2 regions of the Streptomyces montanus genome follow, and region 1 is predicted to be linked to the other one. Evidence: riboswitches for the same ligand, from Rfam matches in the RefSeq annotation. Region 1 holds a riboswitch; the other holds the start of a gene.

Region 1 (9,193 bases):
TATCTGGTGATCAGCGACAGCACCGCGACCAGCGAGGGCATGATCGCCGCGTCGGCGGCGTACAACGAGAGCGGCGCCGTCCCGTACTACGTGCGCAGCGTCGAGGAGATCGCCGGCTTCTTCGACGGGCTGGAGCTGGCAGAGCCAGGGGTCGTCCAGGTCACCGAGTGGCGTCCGGAGCAGGAGTCGGACGTGTCGACGGTCGACGCCTACGGCGGAGTGGGCCGCAAGCCGTGAGCCACGGGCGTCCGCCCCTGCATGTGGAGGTTTCTCCGGGGCGGACGCCGTCAGCCGCACCAGGTGACAGCCGCACCAGGTGACAGCCGCGCTGGGGTGACGGCCGCATCAGGTAACGGACGCATCAGGCGGGGGTTCTACCAGCGGTGGTGGACCTGCGCCCGAATGCCGCTGTCGTACAGCTCGCCCACGGCGTCCAGGGTCGCGTCCGGCAGCGGGGCCAGCGCGGCCGCATCGGCGTTCGCCCGCGCCTGCTCGGGGGAACGGGCGCCGGGGATCACCGAGGACACGCCGGGCTGCTGGATGATCCACCGCAGAGCGGTCTGGGCCGGTGTCGCGCCCTCCGGAGCGAGCTTCGAGAACTCAGCGGCCGCTTCCACCCCCGACGCGTAGTCGACCCCGGAGAAGGTCTCGCCCTGGTCGAAGGCCTCGCCGTGCCGGTTGTACGTCCGGTGGTCGTCGGCCGGAAAGGCCGTGTCCTTCGTGTACTTGCCGGAGAGCAGCCCGGAGGCCAGCGGTACGCGGGCGATGATGCCCACACCCGCCTCCGCGGCGGCCGGGAGCACCGCCTCCAACGGCTTGAGGCGAAACGCGTTGAAAATGATCTGGACGCTCGCCGTCCCCGGCCTGGCGATCGCCGTCAGCGCCTCCTCACAGGTCTCCACACTCACGCCGTACGCCGCGATGCGCTGTTCCTCGACGAGCGTGTCGAGCGCATCGAAGACCGCGTCCGACGCGTACACGGGCGTGGGCGGGCAGTGCAGCTGCACCAGGTCGAGGGTGTCCACGCCCAGATTCGTGCGTGAGCGGTCGGTCCAGGCGCGGAAGTTGTCGAGGGTGTAGAGCGCGGGGTCCAGCGCCACCCGGCGGCCCATCTTCGTCGCGACGAGGATGTCCGCGTCCGGGCGTACCCGCAGATAACGGCCGATGAGCTGCTCGCTACGCCCGTCGCCGTACACATCGGCGGTGTCGAAGAACGTCACGCCGCTCTCGACCGCGGCGTCCAGCACGGCGAGAGCGTCCTCCTCCTTGACCTCGCCCCAGTCGGCGCCCAGCTGCCAGGTGCCCAGGCCTACGACGGAGACCCGCTGGTTCGTCCTGCCGAATACCCGCTGTTCCATGATGATCTCTGTCCCTCTTTCCCGTGGCGCCCGTGAGGCTCAAGCATGCGACGTACCTCCAGCATCGGGGCCACGAAGATCGCCCGTCCAACAGGAGTTTGCGCATGCTGTCATGAACCGGCCTTCTCAATCACCTGCGGAATCACATGCCGGGTGACATGCCGAATCACACCACGGTGAGGCACCACCCGTCCGCAGGGGCCCCCTCCCCAATCCGCGGGTAGGGGGTCCCCCTGGGGACCGGGTGTCGTCCTGGGCCTGGAGTCAGGTCTCCTCGCGGTCGAGGAGTTCCTTCACACCGTGGGCTGTGAGCGCCAGCTCCTCCGGTGTGCCCGCGTCGATGACCAGCGACAGTCTCTCGCTGGGCCAGCCATGGGCGAGTACCCCGAGGACCACGTTGCGGTGCCGCTTGATCTGCGGCAATGCCTGTTCCATGCGGTCCTGTGTGGTGAAGACCGGCACCAGCTCGGTGCCGTCCTCCTGCTCGAACACGGGCAGGGTCAGTGCCTTGGGGGCGGGTCCTTCCGCGTCGGTTCCGGTGGGGAGCAGAACCTCGCTCCTGGCCAGCGTGCTCAACGCCGCCTCGTCCACGGTGCCCTCGACGACCGCGCGCAAGGCCTGCTGGGCGGCGGAACCGCCGCCGCCCTGGGAGTGGAAGTCAGTCACGGTTCGTCCAATCGCCGTATCGGTCACAGGCTCCTATCGGAGTCCGACGGGCCGAGTACCCGAACCCCCGAGACCCATGTGGCAGCTGCCCGGAACCGGTACGCATATGGCGTCGGGATCCGGGCACTCGTCGCGCATGCACGGCACACCGGCGTGCGGGAGGGGGTGACCGCCATGCAGGCACACCTCAACTGGCATATCGACCTGGACATCGAGCGGACCGAAACCGAGAGCGAGGCGACCGCCTCCCTTCGGCTGCCCGACTCCACTCTCCTGACCACCCGCGGTCACGCCCGGCGCAATCCCGACGATCCGGAACAGGCCCGGGTCGGTGAGGAACTCGCCACGGCCCGGGCACTCAACGACCTGGCTCGACGGCTGCTGCGCAAGGCGGCGAACGAGATCGAGGAGACCACGCACTCCCCGGCGCACCCGCACCTGTGACGCGGGCAGCCGCCGGCTCCAGGGCCGTCACTGACGGAGTTCTCCGTCAGTGACGCACGAGGTCAGTGACTCAGGGGGTCAACGCAGGAGGTCAGTGACGCACGAGCAGGGTGCGGATTCCCTCGGCCGTCAGGGTCAGCACGTCGGAGTGACCGGGGTCGATGGCCAACTGCAGTTCCTCGTCGGGCCAGTCGGTGGCCAGCCGCCCCAGCGGCACCAGCCGGTAGGACAGGACGCTCGGCAGTGCATCGCCCAGCCGCTCCTCCGAGGTGAACACGGGTACCTGCTGGGAGCCGTCGGCCTGGTCGAGCACGGGCAGGACCAGGGCTCGCGGGTCTCCGTTCTTTCGCTCGTGGTGCCGGGGATCGACGACGGGTATCAGGACAGGCGTCTCGGTCAGCACCGCCAAGGCTCTCTGCAAGGCCTCCCCGCCCACGGAGTCGTCGGTCAGGACCCTGAGGGCTTCCTGCGCCTGCGAGGGGGTCGGATGATCGGGGATGTCGGGCATCGTGCGCCCCCATCGTGTCGACGGGCCTGTCCGGCGGACGTCCCGTCTCTGCATGACCACACTCGTGTACCCGCTCCAGATGCACGCATACGTCCGGGGTGCGGGCCATTCCTGCCACCGCTGGAACCCATGTCTCAGTGCGCGTGCCCGGGCTCTCCCTCGGAGGGCTTGGTCTCCGCGGGCGTCTCGGGATTCTGAGGCCCTTGCTCTGCCTGTGCCCCCTCCCCCGCCTTCGCCGCGCCGCCCGCGTGCACCGTGAAGGCCGCCGTACGGACCTCGCCCTGGTGCTTGAAGTCCAGGAACAGGCGGTACGCACCGGCGCTCGGCACTGTCGCCGTGAAGGAGACCTCCGGGCCGGGCTCGGTCTCGCCGTCGCCGGGTTCGCCATTGGGGTGGACGTGCAGGTAGGCGAGGTCGCCCGAGCGCAGGGCGACCAGGTGACCGTAGGCGCCCAGATAGGGCTGGAGGTCCCGCACCGGCTTCCCGTCCTTGGTCACGGTCAGCCTCAGTTCGCCGGCCTTGCCGGGGGTCGGTTCGCCGTCGAGTTCCACCTCGTACCCGTCGACCTTGGCCGTGGTGCCGGCCGGGGGCAGCTCGGCAGACTCATACGTTCCGGACGCGGCGAGGTCCGCGCCGAGCGTGAGCCCTTCGCCGCCCTTGGGCGTGAAGTCGGCGAAGACCCGGTAGCCGCCGGCCCTGGGCAGGTCCACGGGGGTGGACCAGGTGCCGTCGGCGGCCCGGACGGGGTGCAGGTGGCGATAGACGGTCAGGTCGCGTGAGGCAAGGATCAGATGCAGCTCCTTGTCGTGCTCACGTTGGTACGCACTGACTGCGCGGCCGGTCGCGTCCCGCACGATGGCGAAGCGCAGCTCGGTCTTCTTTCCGGCCTCGATGCGCGGCGTCCTCAGGTCGAGGGTGTAGCCGCCCCGGGAGATCTCGAGACCTCCGGGCGGTTCCGGCTCATGCCCGCCGCCCTTGTCCTTGTGGCCACCCCGCCCGTCTCCGTGCCCGCCGGCAGCGTGGGCACTTTCCTTCGGCTCGGGCGAGATCGGATCGACGGCGTTGCCCACGCCGTACGCGGTGCCGAACGTCGCGGCGAGCGCGGCGACGAAGACGGTGATCCGCAGTCCCGTGTTCATGGCTCACTCCTCAGCTTCGAGGCCGCTCATGGTGCGGCCGACGCATTTCAACATACCCCTATGGGGTATGAAGTCAAGCCGGTCGGCCACTTGCTTCAAATACGGCCGGGGGGTATATGTTGGAGCACGTCGAACAGATACCCCGCAGGGGTATCAGAGCCATCGCGTACGACCCAGCCTCTCCGCCCCACCCCCACGTGATCCCGTATCGCGTCCGTGAGCTCCGAGGAGCAGACATGACCACCACCACGCCTGGCGCCGCCGAGGTCGAACTCGCCATCGGCGGCATGACCTGTGCCTCGTGCGCCGCCCGGATCGAGAAGAAGCTCAACCGCATGGAGGGCGTCGAGGCGACCGTCAACTACGCCACGGAGAAGGCGAAGGTCAGCTTCCGCGAGGGAATCGCCGTCGTGGACCTGATCGCCACGGTCGAGGCCACCGGCTACACGGCACGGGAGCCCGAACCCGAGCCGGTACGCACCGAGTCGGCATCCGGCGAGGTGGCCGCGCGGGAGGAGGGTGACGAACTGCGGCCGCTGCGCGAGCGGTTGACCGCCGCCGTCGCGCTCGCTGTCCCCGTGGTCGCGATGGCGATGGCCCCGGCGCTGCAGTTCGAGTACTGGCAGTGGCTGTCCCTGACCCTGGCGGCGCCCGTGGTGACGTATGCCGCGTGGCCCTTCCACAAGGCGGCCTGGACCAATGCCAAGCATGGCGCCGCCACCATGGACACCCTGATCTCCGTCGGTACCGGGGCCGCGTTCCTGTGGTCGCTGTGGGCCCTGTTCTTCGGTACGGCGGGTACGCCCGGTATGACACACCCCTTCGAGTTCACGATCGCCCGCACCGACGGCGCCGGGAACATCTATCTGGAGGCCGCGGCGGGCGTCACGGCCTTCATCCTGGCCGGGCGGTACTTCGAGGCACGGTCGAAGCGGAAGGCGGGGGCGGCGCTGAAGGCCCTGCTGGAGCTGGGCGCCAAGGACGTCACCGTCCTGCGTGACGGCGGCCGCGAGGAGCGTATCGCCGTCAGCGAGTTGAAGGTCGGCGACCGGTTCCTCGTGCGGCCCGGTGAGAAGATCGCCACCGATGGTGTGGTCGTCGAGGGTTCGTCCGCCGTGGACGCCTCCATGCTCACGGGAGAGTCGGTGCCGGTCGAGGTCGGTCCCGGGGACGGCGTCACCGGGGCCACCCTGAACGCCGGTGGACGCCTGGTCGTCGAGGCCACCCGCGTCGGTGCCGACACCCAGCTGGCCCGTATGGCCAAGCTGGTCGAGGACGCGCAGAACGGCAAGGCGGCGGCTCAGCGCCTCGCCGACAAGATCTCCGCGGTCTTCGTTCCCGTCGTGATCGCCCTGGCCCTCGCCACCCTGGCGTTCTGGCTCGGCAACGGCGCGGGACTCACCGCGGCCTTCACCGCCGCGGTCGCCGTCCTGATCATCGCCTGCCCCTGCGCCCTCGGCCTGGCGACACCGACCGCCCTCATGGTCGGTACGGGACGCGGGGCCCAGCTCGGCATCCTCATCAAGGGCCCTGAAGTCCTGGAGAGCACGCGCAAGGTGGACACCATCGTCCTGGACAAGACCGGCACCGTCACCACCGGCAGGATGACCCTGCTCGCCGTGCACACCGCCGAAGGCACCGACGAGGACGAGGTGCTGCGCCTCGCGGGCGCCCTGGAGCATTCCTCCGAGCATCCCATCGCCCAGGCCGTCGCCTCCGGTGCCACCGCCCGGGTCGGGACCCTGCCCGTTCCCGAGGACTTCGCCAACCTCGCGGGCCTCGGCGTCCAGGGCGTCGTCGAGGGGCACGCGGTCCTGGTCGGCCGCGAGAAGCTGCTGACAGAGTGGGCCATGTCATTGCCCTCCGAGCTGCGGCGCGCCAAGGCCGAGGCGGAGGCGGCCGGACGTACCGCCATCGCCGTCGCCTGGGACGGCGAGGCCCGCGCGGTCCTGGAGGTCGCCGACGCCGTCAAGGAGACCAGCCCGGAGGCCATCGCACGGCTGCGTGCCCTCGGCCTCACTCCCCTCCTGCTGACCGGTGACAACAAGGCGGTCGCCGAGGCGGTCGCCGCGGAGGTGGGCATCGCTCCCGAGCACGTGATCGCCGAGGTCATGCCGCAGGACAAGGTGGCCGTCGTCCGCCGGCTGCAGAGCGAGGGCCGATCCGTCGCCATGGTCGGCGACGGGGTCAACGACGCGGCCGCGCTGGCCCAGGCGGATCTGGGTCTGGCGATGGGCACGGGTACGGACGCCGCGATCGAGGCGGGCGACCTGACGCTGGTGAGGGGCGATCTCAGGGTCGCTGCGGACGCCATCCGGCTCTCCCGCAAGACACTGGGCACCATCAGGTCCAACCTGTTCTGGGCCTTCGCGTACAACGTCGCCGCCCTCCCGCTCGCCGCGGCCGGGCTGCTCAACCCCATGATCGCGGGGGCCGCGATGGCCTTCTCCTCGGTCTTCGTGGTCGGCAACAGCCTGCGCCTGCGCGGCTTCCAGCCCACCGGACGCTGAGCCGCAGGCACGCACCGAGCACCGAACGAGCACTGAGCGAACACCGGGCACGGGCCGCAGCGAGCCGTCTGCGCTTGCTGTGGCCCCCGTGCCGGAGGAGGCTCGATGGGAGAGGTAAGGAGGTCCACCATGGGCACCACATCAGGACCCGGCTTCGACACCGACACGCTGCGCCAGGGCGTCGAAGGCCAGAACCCCGAAACGCTCCTGTCGCTGTACGCCGACGACGCGGAGCTCCGCATCGTCGACCGCAACACCCAGCCCAGCCACCCGAAGGTGATGCACGGCCGCGAGCAGATCAGCGAGATGCTCAACGACGTGTACAGCCGCGACATGACCCACAAGCTGGAACAGTGCATCGTCCAGGGCGACCAGGCCGCCTTCACGGAGTTCTGCGAGTATCCCGACGGCGTCAAGGTGCTCGCCACCTCGACGCTTGCGCTGCGGGACGGCAAGATCGTCGACCAGATCTTGCTGCAGGAATGGGACGACGAGCCGTAGGAAGCCCTGCGGCGAAGGTAGGGTGGTGCCGGGCCGTGACTGGCGCTGAGGTGGAGCACCACCGGGGAGCGGTCCGACGAATGGGTCGATGCCGTGCGCCTGGGCGATTGTTTCAGCGACGCTCAGGAGGAGCCCATGTCCCGGACCGCTCGACTCATGGACGGCACCGGTCTCGCACGGCGCATCGTCGAGGAGACCGCCAAGCGGGCGGCGGACATCACGGAGCGGACGGGGACGGCGCCTTGCCTTGCGACCGTTCTCGTCGGTGAGGATCCGGCTTCCGTCACGTATGTCCGTATGAAGCAGAACCGCTGCCGGAAGGCGGGCATCGAGTCGCGGCACGTGGCACTGCCCGCCGCCACCACGACGGCGGAGCTGGTGGATGCCCTCGGCGCCCTGTCCGCCGATCCCGGAGTGCACGGCATCCTGTTGCAGCACCCGATGGGGCCGCACATCGACGAACGCGCGGCGTTCGAGGCGATCGCTCCGTGGAAGGACGTCGACGGGGTGACGCTCGCCTCCTTCTCCGCGATGGGCTTCGGTCTGCCCGGCTTCACGTCCTGCACACCAGGCGGCATCATGCGGCTGCTCGACGAGTACGACGTCGACCCGGCCGGCAAGCGTGCCGTCGTGGTGGGCCGCAGCGCCATTCTCGGCAAGCCGGTCGGCATGCTGCTGCTCGGGCGCGACGCCACGGTGACGTACTGCCATTCACGCACCGCGGACCTGTCCTCGGCCGTCCGGGAGGCGGACATCGTGGTGGCCGCCGTGGGCCGGCCCCGGCTGATCCGCGGGCAGGACATCAAGCCGGGCGCCGTGGTGATCGACGCCGGGTACAACCCCGGCAACGTCGGCGACGTCGACTTCGACACCGCTCGTGAGCGGGCCGGGCTCATCACCCCCGTGCCCGGCGGGGTCGGCCCCATGACGATCGCGACGCTGCTGGCCCAGACCGTCGAGGCGGCGGGCCGGCAGCTCGCGGCGTCGGTGTGATCAGCGCATCCACGCGCTGTACTGCATGACGTCCCCCGCCTTGACGGCGTACTCGGGCTCGTCCTTGGTGAAGGTGGTCTCCAGGCCGAGAACGGCGCCGGTGGCTGGGTCCATGATCAGCATCTGGCGCGCGCCAGAGCCGTCGTACACGTACGCCTGCCCGGCCCGTCCGAGCCGGTCCGTCACCTGGCCGACGGGCCGCAGTCCCTTCGCCTCCGCCAGGACCTGGGCGAGTGCGGCGGACTCGCGGGCGCCGAGCGTCCAGTTGTCGAGCAACTGCCCCATCGCGTACAGGAGTTGCTGTGTGCTCAGGGAGCCGGAGTGGTCCACCTCCTCGAGGTAGGCGCGCAGCCGCGCGGCCTCGTACGGCGGCGGCGCGGCGGGCGGGGCATCGCTCCAGCTCGGCGGGTACGTCTGCTCGCTGAGGACATGGCCGTCCTCGACCAAGCGCTCGCCGTCCGAATCACTGATCACCGGCCTGCCCGGGTGGCGCGGGTCGGTCGCCACAACGAGCTCCGTGTGGCTGTCGTCCTTCTTCCAGCGCACGATGCGCTCTTGAGGAAGAGTGATCGGCGGTTTGTCGTCCGACAGGCCCATGCTCCAGGACTGCACATGGGTGCCGCGCACCAGCCGCGGCGAGCCGTCCGCCGCGGCTGCCTCGGCGCGTTCGGCAAGCTGGTCCAGGGGTCGGGGATCGGAGTCGGCCCGCACCACCAGTGGGCGCGGCGCGGCCACCGCGGGCGTGGTGTTCGAACCGGCGAGCACGAAGGTCAGGGTGAGGGCGGCTACGACGCAAGCCGCCGCGAGGCCCCAGAGCAGACGCATACGCCGGACACGATCGGGACGCCGGTCGTTCAGCAGCCGGTTGAGGCGGCGCTCGGCGTTGTGGTCCAGCGGTCCGTCGCCGAAGTGAGGGTCGACAGGCGTCACCGGATTGGCGCGGCGCAGGAGTTCGAGTTCGTCAGCCATGGCCGTGCTCCTTCGAAGAGGTCGCCTCGGCGGCGACCGTGGTCCGCATGCGGTCGATCTCGGCTCGCAGCCGCCGCCGGGCGCGGTGCAGGCGCATCGCCGCCG
Region 2 (9,193 bases), on a different contig from region 1:
TCACCGTCTCCGGTGCCGGGCTGCGAGGAGGGCCTCAGCGTGGCCGACGCGGCACGGAAGGCGGGGTTCGAACCGCTGCTGCCACGGGAGTTGGGGCGGCCGACGGCCGCGCAGGTGTCGGGTGGCCGCCGGGTCCTTTCGGTGTGCTGGCGCGGCGGGGACGGCGAGACGATACGGCTCGACCAGTTCCGGGCGAAGCTCTCACCGCTCTTCTGGAAGTCGACGACGGCACCGTACAAAGCGGTCACGGTGAGCGGCGACCATGGCCTGTGGTTCGCCGAGCCCCACCGCCTGGAACTCGCCCTGGTCGACGACCGGGGCCGCGAGTACGCCAAGACGGTCCGCACGGCGGGGCCGACGCTGCTGTGGACGCAGCGGAGTGAGGTGACGCTGCGGCTTGAGGGAGTGGCGTCACAGCCGCGGGCGCTGGAGATCGCGGAGTCCGTGAAGCAGCGGAGTCCGTGAAGTAGCGGGAGACCGTGAAGCCGGCGGAACCGGTGGCGCGTGGATCGGTCCGAACTGGCGAGGACCGAGTGGGAACCTCGACGGGTCGAGCGGTGTACCAGAAGTGACGAGGTGCGGACGGGCCGCACCCGGCACCGACTGGGGGTCCGATGCGAAGCGTTCGTGAACTTGCGGCGGCAGCCGGGGCGTTGGCGGCCACGCTCGCTCTGCTGGTGGCGGGGGCGCCGGCCGCGGTGGCGGGTGGGCCGACGAGTGTGCTGCTGGTCTCGCCCAACAGCGGGGAGACGGCGTCGCTGTACAACAGCGAGCAGGAGTACATGCGTCTGAGCGACCTTCTGCTTGCCGATCCGGGCCGGGCCCTCGACAACTCGAAGGAGAAGCCGCCGGAGCCTGACTTCATAGGCCGCCATATCAATGTCACGTGGATGATCCATGACGTCACCCCCTGGCGAGTGGACATGATCCATCCCGACGTGGCCGGATCCCGGAGCGTCTGGATCCTCACACAGCTCAAAATGGATCTTGGTACGTCGGAGCCTTCGCAGGAGATCTGGCACCAGGCGAAGAACCCGGACGAGCTCCGGGCCCTGCTCACCGATCTCGGCGTCATGAGCAAGCACCCCAAGGGGACGAACCCGGATTCGGGGCCCGAGCAGCCCTCGGGCGACATCTCTGCCGCCGCGCCGGCAGGAACGCCCGCCGCGGGAGCGGGCGGCGGGACCGACTGGTGGTGGGCGATACCGGGGCTGGCGGCCGGAGCCACGCTGGCACTGATGCTGCGGCCGGTCGCCGTGCGGCTGTCGGGGGCGGGGCCGCTGGGGTGGTGGCGGAAACGGGAAGCCGGTCCTCGGCAAGAGCTGAGGGACGTCTGAGGCGGGATGTGCTGACGAGCGCATGCGGGGAGCGGGACCCGTGAGGGGTTTCGGGGTGTCTGCCCGGCTGTGGCGTGTGTCCAGCGCACACATGGCCGACCGCCGCGTCCGTCTCGGCCACGCCACATCCCCGGCTCCCGGTCCGAGGACCGGGAGCCGGGGCCGGGCACGGGGCCCGCTGGGCGAGGCCGGGAGCCGGGCCCGCTGGGCGAGATCGGGGCGAGGCGGCAGCCGGCGCCGTGGCTCAGTCGGCGGCTGGCGCCTCAGCCGAGGTCGATCTCCGGGTAGAGCGGGAAGCCGGCCAGCAGGTCGGTGGCCCGGTGGGAGATCTCGTCCGCGATCTTCGGGTCCAGGATGTGCTGGGCCTTGGAGGGGGTGCCCTTCGCGGTGGTGCCGGGCTCGGCGGTGGTGAGGACCCGGTCGATCAGGGAGGCGATCTCGTCCATCTCGGCGGTGCCCAGGCCACGCGTGGTGAGGGCCGGCGTGCCGATGCGGATGCCGGAGGTGTACCAGGCGCCGTTGGGGTCGGCGGGGATGGCGTTGCGGTTGGTGACGATGCCCGAGTCGAGCAGGGCGGTCTCGGCCTGGCGGCCGGTGAGGCCGTAGGAGGAGGCGACATCGATCAGGTTGAGGTGGTTGTCGGAGCCGCCGGTTACCAGCGTGGCGCCGCGCCGCATCAGGCCCTCGGCGAGGGCGCGGGAGTTGTCGACGACGGCCTGCGCGTAGTCGCGGAACTCGGGACGGCGGGCCTCGGCGAGCGCGACGGCCTTGGCGGCCATGACATGCGGAAGGGGGCCACCGAGGACCATCGGGCAGCCGCGGTCGACCTGGTCCTTGAGGGAGTCGTCGCACAGGACCATGCCGCCGCGCGGGCCGCGCAGCGACTTGTGCGTGGTCGTGGTGACGATCTGGGCGTGCGGGACGGGGTCGAAGTCGCCGGTGAGGACCTTGCCGGCGACGAGACCGGCGAAGTGCGCCATGTCGACCATCAGCGTCGCGCCGACCTCGTCGGCGATCTCCCGCATGATCCGGAAGTTCACCAGGCGGGGGTACGCCGAGTAGCCGGCGACGATGATCAGGGGCTTGAACTCGCGAGCGGAGACACGCAGGGCCTCGTAGTCGATGAGACCGGTGGCGGGGTCGGTGCCGTAGGAGCGCTGGTCGAACATCTTGCCGGAGATGTTGGGGCGGAAGCCGTGGGTGAGGTGGCCGCCGGCGTCCAGGGACATGCCGAGCATGCGCTGGTTGCCGAAGGCCTGGCGCAGCTCGGCCCAGTCGGCCTCGGAGAGGTCGTTGACGTTGCGGACGCCGGCCCGCTCCAGGGCGGGGGCCTCGACGCGCTGGGCGAGGACGGCCCAGAAGGCGACGAGGTTGGCGTCGATGCCGGAGTGCGGCTGCGCGTAGGCGTGGCGGGCGCCGAAGAGTTCCCGGGCGTGCTCGGCGGCGAGGGCTTCGACGGTGTCGACGTTGCGACAGCCGGCGTAGAAGCGGCGGCCGATGGTGCCTTCGGCGTACTTGTCGCTGAACCAGTTGCCCATGGCAAGGAGGGTGGCCGGAGACGCATAGTTCTCGGAGGCGATCAGCTTGAGCATCTCGCGCTGGTCGGCGATCTCCTGGCCGATGGCGTCGGCCACACGGGGCTCGACGGCGCGGATCACGTCGAGGGCGCTGCGGAAGGCGGTGGATTCGGTGGAGACAGGCGCAGAGTTGGCAGACATGGGGGACCTCCGGACGTGGCGTTCAGCGTTCACGGTACGGCCCAGGCGCACGGCACATGTTTGCTCGGGCCGCTCCCCGATGGTTGGTCCCATCCCAGCGCGCCAGTCACGGCCCGCCAGCAGCCTACCGGGCGCGCCGGATGGCCTGCCACGCGGCGGTGGCAGCGGATCGATATCGCCCGGTCCACCATGCGAGCGACGATAGGGGTGAGGGGCCGCAACCGCCCGGTGCCGTGAGAAAAGGAGATCCCGTGACCGCTACGGAGCGGCTGATCGCCTCGGCCGAGGCGCACAGCGCGCACACGTACCACCCGCTGCCTGTCGTCGTGGCCACGGCGGACGGGGCCTGGATGACGGATGTCGAGGGGCGCCGCTTTCTCGATCTGCTGGCCGGATACTCGGCGCTCAATTTCGGACACGGCAACCGCCGGCTGATCGACGCGGCCCGGGCGCAGCTGGAGCGGGTGACGCTGACGTCGCGGGCGTTCCATCACGACCGGTTCGCCGCCTTCTGCACCGAACTGGCCGAGCTGTGCGGCATGGAGACGGTACTGCCGATGAACACGGGTGCGGAGGCGGTCGAGTCGGCCGTGAAGACCGCGCGGAAGTGGGGGTACCGGGTCAAGGGCGTGCCCGACCGGATGGCGAAGATCGTCGTGGCTTCCGACAACTTCCACGGGCGTACGACGACGATCATCAGCTTCTCCACGGACGCGGAGGCGCGGGCGGACTTCGGGCCGTACACACCGGGCTTCGAGATCGTGCCGTACGGGGATCTGACCGCGATGCGCGAAGCGCTCACGGAGAACGCGGTCGCCGTGCTGCTGGAGCCGATCCAGGGCGAGGCGGGGGTGCTGGTGCCGCCGGCCGGTTATCTCGCGGGCGTACGGGAGTTGACGCGCGAGCGGAACGTGCTGTTCGTGGCGGACGAGATCCAGTCGGGGCTGGGCCGGACGGGGCGCACGTTCGCGTGTGAGCACGAGGGCGTGGTGCCGGACATGTATGTGCTGGGCAAGGCGCTCGGGGGCGGCGTGGTGCCGGTGTCGGCGGTGGTCTCGTCGGCGGAGGTGCTGGGCGTGTTCCGGCCGGGCGAGCACGGTTCGACGTTCGGGGGGAATCCGCTGGCCTGCGCGGTGGCGCTGGAGGTCATCGCCATGCTGCGGTCCGGCGAGTTCCAGGCGCGGGCGGCGGAGCTGGGTGAGCGGCTGCACCGTGAGCTGGGGCGGATGTGCGATACGGGCAGGGTGACGCAGGTGCGCGGGCGAGGTCTGTGGGCGGGGGTCGACATCGCCCCGGCGTACGGGACGGGCCGGGAGGTCTCCGAGAAGCTGATGGACCGGGGTGTGCTGGTCAAGGACTCCCACGGCGTCACGATCCGGATCTCTCCGCCGCTGGTGATCAGCGAGGAGGACCTGGACTGGGGGCTCGCCCAGCTCGGGGCCGTACTCCATGACTGAGCCGGCCCCGGAGGCCTCAAAGGATCACGTGCGGCAGAAAGCGGGCGTACTCGTCCGTGACCAGTCCGGAGGACTCGCGGATGCCGAGACCGGCCGACTCGTTCTCGACGACCCAGGTGCCGAGGACGACACGGTTGCCGTCGAAGGAAGGGAGTGGAGCCAACTCCTGGTAGCAGCAGGGCTCTTCGCGTGTGCCTGACGGTATTGAGCCCTGCTTTGCCTCGTCGATGACGGGGGCGGTGCCCGGCTCGTGCACGGTCACCCCCGCGCCCTCGCGGCCGAGGAGGGGCTTGGCTACGTAACCCGTCGTGGTCGCCAGCTCCCGTGGGCCGTCGAGATAGGCGGGGAGGAGGTTCGGGTGATCCGGATAGAGCTCCCACAGGATGGCGAGGAGGGCCTTGTTGGAGAGGAGCATCTTCCAGGCGGGCTCGATCCACATCGTCGTGCCCGTGCCGCCGCCGTTGTCGAGGGTGTCCAGGACGTGCTCGCCGAAGCGGTCGGTGGTCAGCCACTCCCACGGGTAGAGCTTGAAGCAGCTGCGGATGAAGCGGAGTTGCTGGTCGACGAAGCGGCCGGAGAGGCGGTCCCAGCCGATCTCCTCCATGGAGATCCAGTCGGTGTCCAGGCCGGCCTGTTCCGCGGTCTCCTTCAGATACGCGACGGTCATCAGGTCCTCGCCGAGTTCGTCGGCGGCCGAGTGCGCGAAGTAGAGAGGGCTGCCCGGCGGGAGGAGGGCGGACTGCTTCTTCCAGGCGTCGACGAGGCGTTCGTGGAGGGAGTTCCACTGGTCGGCGCCGGGGAAGCGGTCCTCCATCCAGAACCACTGAGGGCTGGCGGCCTCGACCAGCGAGGTCGGCGTATCGGCGTTGTACTCCAGGAGTTTCGCGGGGCCGGTGCCGTCGTAGCGGAGGTCGAACCGGCCGTAGAAGGACGGGAGTTCGGCGCGGCGGTGCCAGGCCTCCGCGACGAGTTCGACGAGGTGGGGGTCGGTGATGCCGAGGTCCGCGAAGCGGTCCTGCTCGACGATGTGCGCGGCGGCGGCCAGGCACATGCGATGGAGTTCCTCGACGACCTCCTCCAGCGCCTCGACCTCGGGCAGCGAGAAGACGTAGTAGGCCGACTCGTCCCAGTACGGGCGCAGGGAGTTGTCCGGGTAGCGGGTCAGCGGATAGACGAGGCCCTGCTCCTCGACGGTCTGCTGCCAGCCGGGGCGGGGGTCGATGACGCGGCGTTCCATGGCGGTTGCTGTCTCAGGGTCTCAGCCGCCGGAGCTGCCGCCGTCGCCGCTGCCGAAGCCGCCGCGGTCCACGCCTCCGCTGCTCGAACCGCCGGAGCTGCCCGAGCCGTCGGAGGACTTGGTGAAGGAGCCGCCGTCGACCCAGCCCTTGCTCTCCTCGCCGCCGTAGTACCAGGCGTCGATGTCGGAGGAGATCTTGCGGCTCTTGCGGCTGCTGGAGCCGGTCGTCTTGCAGTTCTTGTCGGAGACGACCTTGTAGCCCTTGTCGAGGGTGTAGCTGTCCCGGTCGACGCAGCGTTTGTCGGGTTCCGACGAGCAGGCCGTGAGTGCCGCCGCCAGCAGCCCCATACCGCCGAGTACCACCGTGCCCGAACGCAGTTGCCGTCGTGAGTCCGCCATGTCCGCTCCCCCGTGACCGTTCACCATCAACTTCTCGCCACCAGCCTATAGATCATGGTCCCGGCTGCCGCAATCGGGGCCCAGGGCCTGTCAAGAGGGTCTGTCCTGAGGGCCTGTCCTGACGGTCTGTCCTGACGGCCTTCCCTGATGGCATGCCTCAGGGGAGCACTCTGCACAGGGCGTCCAGCGCCCCCGACCAGGCGTGGTCCGCGGGTGTCCCGTAGCCCACGACCAGGGCGTCCGACGGCTCGGTGGCGGCGTCCGCGTGGCGGTAGCGGGCCAGGCCGTGCAGCAACAGACCCTGCCACGTCGCCGCCTGGACCACCGACTGCTCGGTGCCGGGCGGGAGTTGGAGTACGGCGTGGAGGCCGGCCGCGATGCCGGTGGCGCGTACCGACGGGGCGCGGGAGGCGAGCGCCGCGACGAGTTGGTCACGACGGCGGCGATAGCGGAGGCGGGACGCGCGGACGTGACGGTCGTAGGCACCCGAGGCGATGAACTCCGCCAGGGTGAGCTGGTCCAGGACCCCGCACGACCAGTCCGTGGTGCCCTTCGCCGCCAGGACCTCCGGGACCAGCGAAGGCGGCAGGACCAGCCAGCCGAGCCGTAGCCCCGGCGCCAGGGACTTGCTCGCGGTGCCCACGTACACGACGCGGTCGGGGTCGAGGCCCTGGAGCGCGCCCACCGGCTGGCGGTCGTAACGGAACTCCCCGTCGTAGTCGTCCTCCAGGATCAGCCCGCCGGTCCGCCGCGCCCAGTCCACGACGGCGGCCCGCCGGTCGGGCTGCAACAGCACGCCCATCGGGAACTGGTGCGAGGGCGTGAGCAGGACCGCCCGTACGCCGGCCAGGGCGTCCGCGCGCGCACCCGTCGCCGCGGGCGCGGGCTGCCCCGCCGCTCCTGCTCCTGCTCCTGCTCCCGCTCCCGCTCCCGCTCCCGCTCCCGCCAAGTCTCCGGTGCACGTGCCGCGTTCGTCGAACGGCAGCGGTACCGTCCGCAACCCCGCCGCCTCCGCCACCTGCCAGTGCAGATCGAGCCCGTACGACTCCACGGCGAGCGAGCGCAGCCCTCGTTGCCGCAGCACGGCACCGAGCAGCCGCAGGCCGTGCACGAAGCCGGAGCAGATGACGATGCGGTCAGGGTCGGTGCGTACGCCGCGGGCGCGGGCGAGGTAGGCGGCGAGTGCGGTGCGGAGTTCGACGCGGCCCCGTGGGTCGCCGTAGCCGAGGGCGTCGTGGGGTGCCGCGGACAGGGCGCGGCGGGCCGACTTGAGCCACTCGGCTCGGGGGAAGGAGGCGAGGTCGGGGTTGCCGGGTTCGAGGTTGTGCTTCGGCCCGCGGGGCGGGCGCGGCGTCCTGGGCGCCGTTGCCGAATCCGGTGCGGCCGCCACGGCCCGCGGTGCGACCCGCGTGCCCGAACCCTGGCGCGCGGTGAGCCAGCCCTCGGCGACGAGATCGGCGTACGCGTCGGCGACGGTGTTGCGCGCGATGCCCAGATCGGCGGCGAGCGACCGCGACGACGGCAGCCGCGTCCCCGGTGCGAGACGTCCGCCCCGCACGGCCTCGCGCAAGGCGTCCGTGAGTCCTCGGCGCGGACGGGCGCCGCTCAGGTCGAGATGCAGATCGACGCCCAGAGTGGCCCAGGTTTTCGCCATGGAAATGGACCATATACCTGGGCTACTCCGGCCGTAGGGTCGAAGTCATGACGACGACGAACAACGCGGCCAAGGACACCTCGTACGTCCCCGAACACACCCCCCGTCTCGCGTGGGCCGAGCTCGCGCCCGACGTCTACAAGGCGATGATCAGGCTCGACACGGCGGCCCGGCGGGGCGTCGACCCCACGCTCCTGGAACTGGTGAAGATCCGCGCGTCGCAGATCAACCACTGCGCCTTCTGCGTCGACATGCACTCCAAGGACGCGCTCGCGGCGGGCGAGAGCGTCGAGCGGATCATCCAGCTCAGCGCGTGGGACGAGTCGCGGCACTTCTACACGGAGAAGGAACTCGCGGCGCTCGCGCTGACCGAGGCGGTCACGGTCCTCACGGACGGCTTCGTGCCGGACGAGGTGTACGACGCGGCCGCCAAGTGCTTCGACGAGGCCGAGCTGGCGCAGCTGATCGCCGCGATCACGGTGATCAACGCGTGGAACCGGTTCGGCGTGACCTGCCGCATGGTCGCGGGGCACTACCAGGCGGGCGCGCGCAAGTGACGGCTCGTACGAAGCTCCTCGACCCCGAGGTCGGCAAGGCCATGTCCGCGCTGAGCGCCGCCGCGAAGAAGGGCCTGGGCGACCCCGGGCTCGCCGAGCTGGTGCAGATCCGCGCCTCGCAGCTCAACCACTGCGCGTTCTGCCTCGACATGCACCTCGAACTGGCCCGCAAGCACGGTGTGGCCGAGAAACAGGTCGAACTTCTGAACGCCTGGGAGGAGGCGGAGGACCTCTACAGCGAGCGCGAGCGGGCCGCGCTCGCGCTGACCGAAGCGGTCACGGTGCTCACGGAAGGCTTCGTGCCGGACGAGGTGTACGAGCGGGCGGCGCGGCACTTCGACGACGCCGAACTCGCCCATCTCATCGGGCTGATCACCGTGATCAACGGATGGAACCGGCTGATGGTCAGCCGGCGCATCCCACCGGGGGGCTCCACATGGTGAGCAAGGTCGAGATCTTCCGCACGCTGCACCAGGACCGTGCACCGGGCGATCCGGTGGTCCTGCCCGGCCCGTGGGACGCCATCAGCGCTCGGGCCTTCGAGGCCGCCGGGTTCCCGGCGCTCGCGACGCCCAGCGCCGGGATCGCCGCCTCTCTCGGGTACGAGGACGGGGCCACGCCCGCCGACGAGATGTTCGCGGCAGTGGCCCGCGTCGTGCGGTCCGTCGACGTGCCGGTGTCGGCGGACGTCGAGGACGGCTACGGGCTCGCGCCCAAGGAGCTGGTGGAGCGGCTCCTCGGGACGGGCGCCGTCGGCTGCAACCTTGAGGACTCCCGGGCGGGGGTCCTCAAGGACCCCCAGGAGCATGCCGACTGGCTCGCGGAGGTGCGGGC

The links. A riboswitch is a leader RNA that binds a small molecule or an ion and turns the genes downstream of it on or off. The one in region 1 is predicted to bind ZMP and ZTP.
Region 2: another riboswitch for ZMP and ZTP. It lies ahead of FE633_RS19580 (glycine hydroxymethyltransferase); the one in region 1 lies ahead of FE633_RS06405 (bifunctional 5,10-methylenetetrahydrofolate dehydrogenase/5,10-methenyltetrahydrofolate cyclohydrolase).

Annotation. Positions count from the first base shown of each region.
Region 1 covers NZ_VBZC01000005.1:242,176-251,368, forward strand. The annotation lists gene FE633_RS06365 (SAM-dependent methyltransferase) at 1-237, shown strand, start outside; gene FE633_RS06370 (aldo/keto reductase) at 375-1,358, opposite strand; gene FE633_RS06375 (SseB family protein) at 1,623-2,024, opposite strand; gene FE633_RS06380 (DUF1876 domain-containing protein) at 2,199-2,468, shown strand; gene FE633_RS06385 (SseB family protein) at 2,560-2,976, opposite strand; gene FE633_RS06390 (hypothetical protein) at 3,111-4,115, opposite strand; gene FE633_RS06395 (heavy metal translocating P-type ATPase) at 4,352-6,625, shown strand; gene FE633_RS06400 (nuclear transport factor 2 family protein) at 6,755-7,126, shown strand; ZMP/ZTP riboswitch at 7,152-7,238, shown strand; gene FE633_RS06405 (bifunctional 5,10-methylenetetrahydrofolate dehydrogenase/5,10-methenyltetrahydrofolate cyclohydrolase) at 7,262-8,119, shown strand; gene FE633_RS06410 (CU044_5270 family protein) at 8,120-9,088, opposite strand; gene FE633_RS06415 (RNA polymerase sigma factor) at 9,081-9,193, opposite strand, start outside.
Region 2 covers NZ_VBZC01000020.1:63,778-72,970, reverse strand. The annotation lists gene FE633_RS19590 (hypothetical protein) at 1-465, shown strand, start outside; gene FE633_RS19585 (hypothetical protein) at 615-1,337, shown strand; gene FE633_RS19580 (glycine hydroxymethyltransferase) at 1,601-3,055, opposite strand; ZMP/ZTP riboswitch at 3,088-3,175, opposite strand; gene rocD (ornithine--oxo-acid transaminase) at 3,307-4,512, shown strand; gene FE633_RS19570 (glutathionylspermidine synthase family protein) at 4,529-5,749, opposite strand; gene FE633_RS19565 (hypothetical protein) at 5,771-6,148, opposite strand; gene FE633_RS19560 (aminotransferase-like domain-containing protein) at 6,306-7,802, opposite strand; gene FE633_RS19555 (carboxymuconolactone decarboxylase family protein) at 7,850-8,359, shown strand; gene FE633_RS19550 (carboxymuconolactone decarboxylase family protein) at 8,356-8,802, shown strand; gene FE633_RS19545 (isocitrate lyase/PEP mutase family protein) at 8,796-9,193, shown strand, end outside.